Linked DNA regions of Pseudobacteroides sp.. The protein of the gene in region 2 interacts with the protein of the main gene of each other region in a pairwise test. Links are inferred from orthologs where the notes say so. Each region holds a gene or a part of one and is shown on either strand. Other genes may lie near its edges.

Evidence for each region. The genes of interacting proteins can lie anywhere in the genome.
Region 1: the proteins of leuS (region 2) and ligA interact in binary tests that used the Escherichia coli proteins (3 or more experiments, as listed by UniProt). The link is inferred for Pseudobacteroides sp. from one-to-one orthologs.

What each region holds. Positions count from the first base shown.
Region 1 is NZ_DATCTU010000091.1:24,048-27,990, reverse strand. Bases 643-3,589 are described here. They hold ligA (NAD-dependent DNA ligase LigA), read right to left. Parts: upstream 3,140-3,589; coding sequence 1,145-3,139; downstream 643-1,144. Other genes in these bases: VIO64_RS13495 (M50 family metallopeptidase), read right to left, coding at 3,178-3,589; VIO64_RS13505 (hypothetical protein), read right to left, coding at 643-927. Also shown: more of VIO64_RS13505, read right to left, coding at 1-642; more of VIO64_RS13495, read right to left, coding at 3,590-3,885. UniProt on the Escherichia coli protein: DNA ligase that catalyzes the formation of phosphodiester linkages between 5'-phosphoryl and 3'-hydroxyl groups in double-stranded DNA using NAD as a coenzyme and as the energy source for the reaction.
Region 2 is NZ_DATCTU010000036.1:9,636-13,747, forward strand. What follows is about bases 263-3,378. They hold leuS (leucine--tRNA ligase), read right to left. Parts: upstream 3,000-3,378; coding sequence 525-2,999; downstream 263-524. Other genes in these bases: VIO64_RS06535 (helix-hairpin-helix domain-containing protein), read right to left, coding at 263-338; rsfS (ribosome silencing factor), read right to left, coding at 3,041-3,378. Also shown: more of VIO64_RS06535, read right to left, coding at 1-262; more of rsfS, read right to left, coding at 3,379-3,379; VIO64_RS06550 (LytR C-terminal domain-containing protein), read right to left, coding at 3,507-4,052; bis(5'-nucleosyl)-tetraphosphatase (symmetrical) YqeK, read right to left, coding at 4,083-4,112.

The DNA.
Region 1 (3,943 bases), on a different replicon or contig from region 2:
ATATATAATATTGTCCATAGCCCTGCCCTTTCCTTCAATATCTTTTGCATAAGGGATTATTATAATGCTGTTATTTCTTGAGAAAAATATGCTTGCAAACCCCGTTTGAACAACCTTATATTTCTTATTTTGATTTTTATTGCTCCCAAATAAAGACTTGTCTTTCTTTACTTTTTCCTTCTTTGTATCTTCTTTTGCAACCTTCTTGACTTCTTCTTTTATATTTCTCTGAAATAATTTCCCCTTGATACCTTCTTCTTTACTTTTGTCCTGATTCAGCCTATCCCCGTAAGGACTTTCTACTCTTTGACTATCCTGCTCAGGCACTTTTTTATTGAGTAATTCATAGCAACTGTCGTCATCAGAGTTATTTGATAATGCCCAAGGCGTAAACTTTTTTGTAGAGATACTGCTGTCATTATCGTATTTCTGATTCGATTCAATTGAGAAACCTCCGGAATAGCTGGAACTTTCCACAGTAGCAAGCCTTTGATTCATCGAAGGTATATTGTTGCTTTGAAAATAATCATTTTGATTATTATTCATTACAGGCTCATTGTCATTGCCTATTCTTCCGAATTTGGGATGATCATATGTATCTGGATTTATAGATCTGTTTTCTTTTTTTCTGCTAAAGTAATTGGCAATATCCTGTTTTATATCATTACTGTTAACACTAATAGGCTTTGTCTTTATCTTCCTTTTCGCAAGCTCAATTTTAGGCAGCTTTAGATTTGATATCTTGCTCTTAAGGTCCAAATCCTTTATGAAGCCTATTATCTTATCCAATGCAGCTTTTAATTTGGGTGACTTGTTAACTGTTTCCACTAACTTATAAGGAATCTTAATGTCCAAAAACTTAAACAACAAGCCCAAAACAATGGCAACTACAATGATGTCAAAAATAACGAAAACAATTATAGCCATAACATACCTCTTTTCAAAATAATCTAATCACTTACAGATAAAATAAACCTATTTAAGTATCACAATTTACCCATCAGGTTATTATTTGGTTTAATAAATTGGTACTTATTTCTCTATACAATAATATTTTATCATAAATTTTAAAAAAAGATATCTAATTATTAATAAATTTTTAATAATTTTTTAATAAATAATTTATATTTACCTAACTCTTTAACTATTCCCCAATCATCTTCTTTAAGTCTTCCTCGGAAATAACAGAAACTCCTAAGTCCCTTGCTTTAACCAGCTTACTTCCCGCATCTTCCCCTGCAAGCACAAAAGATGTTTTCTTTGAAACACTGCTTGAAACCTTTCCACCATACGCTTGAATGAGTTCCGAAGCCTCTTCCCTTGTCATTGAGGGTAAAGTCCCGGTGAGGACAAAAGTTTTTCCTGCAAAACGATCATCTTTCTTTTTCTCCAAAGCCTTTGAGACCATATTAACTTCGGCTTCCTTAAGTTTTTCTATGAGAGCACGAACTTGAGGCCTTGCAAAGAAGCTCAGAATATCCTGCACCATTATATCGCCAAAGTCAGGCAATGCAATTAGCTGATCATACTTCGCTTCCATTATGGAATCTACATCGGGAAAGTTTGCAGCAAGGACCCTTGCAGTCTGTTTACCTACATTTCTTATTCCAAGGCCTGTTATAAGCTTGTCAATATCGTTTTCTTTTGACTTTTCAACAGCTTTGATAAGATTATCAATTGACTTTTCTTTGCCTACAATTCCCTTGTTTATCAGTTCTTCTCTATGATTCTTTATATTATATAAATCTGCAATATCCTTTATATACCCATCAGCCATCAAAGCCTCAACCGAGCTTGGACCAAGGCCTTCTATATTCATGGCATCCTTGGATGCAAAATATATAACACCTCTTATAGCTTGGGCAAAACATTCGGAACCTGTACAGCGAATCTCAACACCGTTTTCCTCCCTCAGGGCAGGTGCACCGCATTTTGGGCAGGTATTGGGTATTATAAACCTCTGTGCATGCGGAGGCCTCTTTTCCGGAATGCTTCTTATAACCTCCGGTATTATGTCTCCGGCCTTTTGAATAATTACCGAGTCACCTTCTCTTATATCCTTCATGTCTATGTAGTCCTGATTATGAAGTGTTGCCCTTGAAACCGTTGTGCCAGCTAACCTTACAGGCTTTAAGATAGCAAGAGGCGTGAGCCTGCCTGTACGTCCAACCTGAACATCTATTTTTTCAACTATGGTTTCCTTTTGTTCAGGCGGATATTTATACGCTACCGCCCATCTTGGCACTTTGCTGGTCATGCCTAGCCTTGCTCTGTCTCCTAGGCTGTCAACCTTAACAACTGCTCCGTCTATTCCAAAGGGCAGACTCCATCTCGAATCACCGATTTTGAAAATTGCATCCCATACTTCGTCAGCTGTTTTACATACACAATAATCGGGACTTACATGGAAACCTTGGGATTTAAGCCAGCCTAGAGACTCTGAATGGGAAGCAAATTCCCTGCCCCGGCATATCTCAAGATTAAAAACAAATATATCAAGGTTTCTTTCTCTTACTATAGATGAATCCAACTGCCTCAATGTTCCTGCTGCAAGGTTTCTTGCAGTCTGGTATATTTTACCCCCGATCTCTTCCTGTTTACGGTTAATGTTTTCAAAGGTCTCATTGGTCATGTAAACCTCGCCGCGAACCTCAAGATACGGATGTTTTTCAGGAATGCTTTTGGGTACATTGGGTACTTCCAGAAGATTCTCATAAACCGATTCTCCAATAACTCCGTCCCCTCTGGTTATCCCATCTACAAATGTACCGTCATTATATCTTAAGACCACTGAAAGCCCATCAATCTTTTTTTCAACAATAAAAGTAGGCTCCCCAAGCTCTTGAATCATTTTGTTAACAAAACTATAAACCTCTTCCTTACTGAATACATCCTGTAGACTTACAACAGGTACATCATGCTGTACTTTTCTAAGCTCCCTCTTGCTTGTTCCTCCAACCTTCCTGGTAGGTGAATCCGCATCTGCAAACTGGGGATACTCCTTCTCCAGCTTCCTTAACTCTAATGAGAGTTGATCATATTCATAATCTGTTATTTCCGGATCATCCTGGTTATAGTAGCGTTCATTATGATATTCTATTTGCTTTCTAAGTTCCTCAATCCTCTTCTTAACTTCCATGAATCCAACCCTTTCCTCATTTTACTTAAATTATAAAATTATTTTTTTGATTTAGAGGCCTTTGATTTCCCCCCACCTTTAGCTAAAAACACATATATGGCTAGTAAGGAAAGTACTATCCAGAATATTCCCCAGATAACGGCAGGTATATATGGCCAGATTTGTGCCAGTTGATCTGCATCGCTTCCATTTGCCCTACCGCCTATCATCTGAAGTGGAAATTTGAATTTGACCAGCAATGTATCCACAAAGGTATCATATACAGCATAGGCAACGCTTGAAACTCCTATAATATCCAAAGTCCAGTCAATTACCTTGTCATTCTGAATCATGTAGATAATTATAACTACAGCTGCAAATATTATTGAATATAGCAATATAAGGCTAAAATCTCCGTACTTTATGGAAACTCCAAGAAATATTATCGCTATGATACCTGGAAGGTATTTTTTAATCGGTGTCTTCTTTAAAAGCAAAATAAGCAACCCAAAGAACAAACTTCCCAAGTAACCACCGTTTAAAATCATAATTTGGGAAAGCCAGCCCTTTGTCTTAACAAGTGCATATCCGCTTTCATTAAAGCTAATCCTAATACCGCTTATGCCATAACCGAACACGAAGGCCATTAATGAATGTCCCAATTCATGCAGAAATACTGCAAACAGCTTTAACGGCTTTATTATGACAGTATTCCACAATACAAGAATAAGCGACAGAATAATAAGATATCTTCCCATGGATTTCATATTGATTTCCCCACAAATTAATATATAAATATAGAAGCAGAAATTGATTAATCTCTTT
Region 2 (4,112 bases):
TCTGTTAATCCGCCTGCTGCATTAACCGCGTCAAAGATCATTTGTCCCTTAGTAAGCGTTACTATCCCAGGCTTTTTTACACAACCTGTTATGTATACCTTAATTTGTTCCTGGATTTCTGCGGGTGTAGGACTGGGGAACTTATTTTCTCCTGGAGTTCTGACAGCCTCATTAGTTGTGCTAACAGCACTTCCTTCCTTTGGTAAAAATATGATAGGTTCATTACCAACCTTTACCAAATATCCGATTACACCTAACACTGCCAACAAAATAAGAATTGATACTGCAATTATACCCTTATTGACATAGATTTCTCTGCCAAAAATTTTAAATTCCATACCAATTTCCTCCATAAACTTTGATATTTTGGATCAAGGTATTCAAAAAATTATTTATTCAGGTATATTATTTCTTCGTATAAATAAAAAAATCCTTTTTTCCTTAAACATTAAGCAAGCAGGGTGATACAAAACTGTAAAGTAAGTTTTGTATCACCCTGCTACTATAAGCTCTACCTTGTTGTATTATTTAACAACTATATTAACCAACCTGCCTGGAACAGCAATAACCTTAACTACTGTTTTTCCTTCAATGAGCTCTTTAGCTTTATCATTGCTGAGGGCAGTTTCTTCTAATTCTTTTTGGTTTAATTTTGCCGGAACGACAAGTTTATCTCTGACCTTTCCGTTTATCTGTACCACTATTTCGATCTGGTCCTTAACCAGTGCTTCTGCATCGTATTTAGGCCACTGCTGATCGTGGACACTGCCGCTTCTTCCTATAAGACTCCACAGCTCTTCTGTTGCATGTGGAATAAACGGAGCCAGCATAATTACCAGACTGTCAACCGCTTCCTTGAGCACAGCCTTATTTTTCTGCTCATCACTAACCTTTTCCTTATAAGCATAGAGAGCATTAATGAGCTCCATAACAGCACTTATAGCTGTATTAAAATTAAACCTTTCACCTATATCATCAGTAACTTTTTTAATGGTATGGTTTATAACATAGCGTATTTCCTTATCCTGCTCATTTAATGATGCTTTATCAATTTCCCCGGCATCCTTAATAAGCGGTAAAAACTCGCCGATTATCCTCCAGACCCTGTTAATAAATCTATAACATCCCTCAACACCTTGATCGCTCCATTCAAGGTCTTTTTCTGGAGGTGAAGCAAAAAGTATAAATAATCTTGCTGTATCCGCCCCATACTTTTCAATTATCTCCTCCGGGCTAACAACATTGCCTACAGATTTGGACATTTTGATACCGTCCTTAAGAACCATGCCCTGGGTAAGGAGATTTTTAAAGGGTTCCTCCTGTGAAACAAAGCCCATGTCATACAATGCCTTCATAAAGAATCTTGAATACAAAAGGTGCAATATCGCATGCTCTACGCCGCCGATATACTGGTCTACCTGCATCCAGTAATCGGTGCTCTTCTTACTAAAGGGCTCCTTACTGTTACAAGGATCTGTATACCTTAAATAATACCAGGATGAACACACAAAGGTATCCATTGTGTCAACTTCTCTTCTGCCTGTCTTTCCACATTTGGGGCATTTGGCAGCAACATATGATGGGCTGCCTGCAAGCGGCGACTCACCAACACCTGTAAACTTAACATCCGTTGGAAGAATGACAGGCAATTCCTCTTCTGGCACAGGTACAGATCCACAAGTATCGCAATATATAATCGGAATTGGAGCTCCCCAGTATCTTTGCCTTGATATCAGCCAGTCTCTGAGCCTGAAGTTTATCTTTCTTTCTCCGAATCCCTTTTCTTCGATGTAATCAATTATTTTGCCTATAGCCTCGTCACTCTTAATTCCGTCAAACTTATCAGAGTTTACCAGGTAGCCAACTTCCTCAAAGGCAGCCTCCATTTGAGAAGTATTAAGAGTAACACCCTCCGGCTGGATAACAACCTTTAAAGGAAGATTGTATTTTTTAGAGAATTCGAAGTCCCTCTGGTCATGGGTCGGAACTGCCATTACCACACCAGTGCCGTATTCAGCTAATACGTAATTTGCCAGGTACAAAGGCACCTTATCCCCGTTCAAAGGATTAACGACATACCTTCCGGTAAATACCCCTTCTTTCTCAGTCTCATTTGAAGTTCTTGTTATTTCATTTAAGAACTTCATCTTCTCAATAAATTCTTTACACTGCTCTTCCTGCTCTGTTCCCTCTATCAGCTCTTTTACAATGGAGTGTTCCGGTGCAATAACCATGTAGGTAACACCATATATAGTATCAGGCCTTGTTGTGTAAACTCTAACGGATTTATCCATTTCGTCGACCTTAAAATCTACCTCTACGCCTTCGCTCCTACCGATCCAGTTCTGCTGCATTGTTTTGACCTTTTCCGGCCAACCGTCCAGCATTTGTATATCATCCAGAAGCTTTTGGGCATATTTCGTTATCTTAAAGTACCACTGCTCAAGATCTTTTTTTCCCACATCGGATTTACAACGTTCGCACTTTCCGTTTACAACCTGCTCATTGGCGAGAACAGTTGTACATGAAGGACACCAGTTTACGAATGATTTTTTCTTATATGCCAAACCATTTTTGTAAAGCTGTAAAAACATCCACTGTGTCCACTTGTAATAATCCGGGTGACATGTGGCAACTTCCCTATCCCAGTCATAGCTTATACCGAGCTCCTTAAGCTGCCTTCTCATGTTTTCTATGTTGGACCAGGTCCAGTCGTTGGGGTGTATTCCTCTCTTTATTGCAGCATTCTCAGCCGGCAATCCAAATGAGTCCCATCCCATTGGATGAAGGACATTAAATCCATTCATTTTCTTGTACCTGGCAACAACATCACCAATCGAATAGTTTCTCACATGACCCATATGAAGATTTCCCGATGGGTATGGAAACATCTCAAGTACATAGTACTTTTCCTTGTCATTGTCGGAGACCTTAAATACTTTATTTTTCTCCCATAAATTCTGCCATTTCTTTTCTATTTCTCTATAGTTATAATGCATAGGGTACCTCCATTGTAATAATGAGCTTTGATTTTTATTCTTTATTTATATGATAAAACACCATCGGACCAAAGCCTTTCAAGATTGTAAAAGCCCCTGTCCTCTTCGTGGAATATATGAACAATAACGTCACCGTAATCAAGTAATATCCATCTTGCACTGTTATAGCCTTCCTTGTGAAAGCATCTTAAGCCCTGTTCTTCCATTTTTTCTTCCAACTCATCGGCTAGTGTTTTAATATGTGTTGAGGAAGTACCATTGCAAATTACAAAATAATCAGACAAAATAGATATGTTTTCAATGCTTATAACATTTATATCCTTAGCTTTCTTACTATCTAAAATCTCTACGATTTTATCAACCATTTCTTTTGAATTCAATACTGTTTCATCCCTCTCACCATCAAATTTTAAGCATAATTATAAATGAATTATACTATTAATAATATTATTTGTGAACAATATGTTTTGCATGTCTTTTATTAATCATTTTTTAATGTCTAAAAAATCACGGCAAATAATCAGCACCTAATACAATTGTTACATCTACATTGGAATTTTTTATCTTTTCCTTGGACAATCTGCCTGTTTTTATTAAGCTTATTACCTCATCGCCATAGCCATTATCGTTTCTTTCTATTACTTTTGTTTTGGTTGTGACTTTTCCCGAAATAACCGATATAACTTTAATACCGCTGTTTTTAAGGGTATTTCCGAGAGTAGTACCAACACCCTTTTTGCCTGTGCTGTTTATTATCTCAACCTTAATCTCCGATGTCTTTCTTTCGTTTTTCGGGCTTGTTGTCTCCTGGTTCTTTGGTTTAGTAGCGTCAGTCTCTTCCTTTTTTACTTCAGCAGCAGTGCTTGGCACTTCTTTTTTTTCTTTAGCTGTCACTGTCTTTTGTGCTGCCGGCTTGTCCTTGGCAAAAATCCTGGAATCTTTGGTAAAATTCACAGCCACCACAAGTGAGACAACAATAATTACTATGGAGCCAAACAAGAGAAAAATATGTTCAAAATGATTTAATATATTCTTTTTATTGGATTTTGCCATTTCAAACCATCCCCTTAAGTTCTATTATAACTAATATTTAACATTCCCCATCTGCTCAAG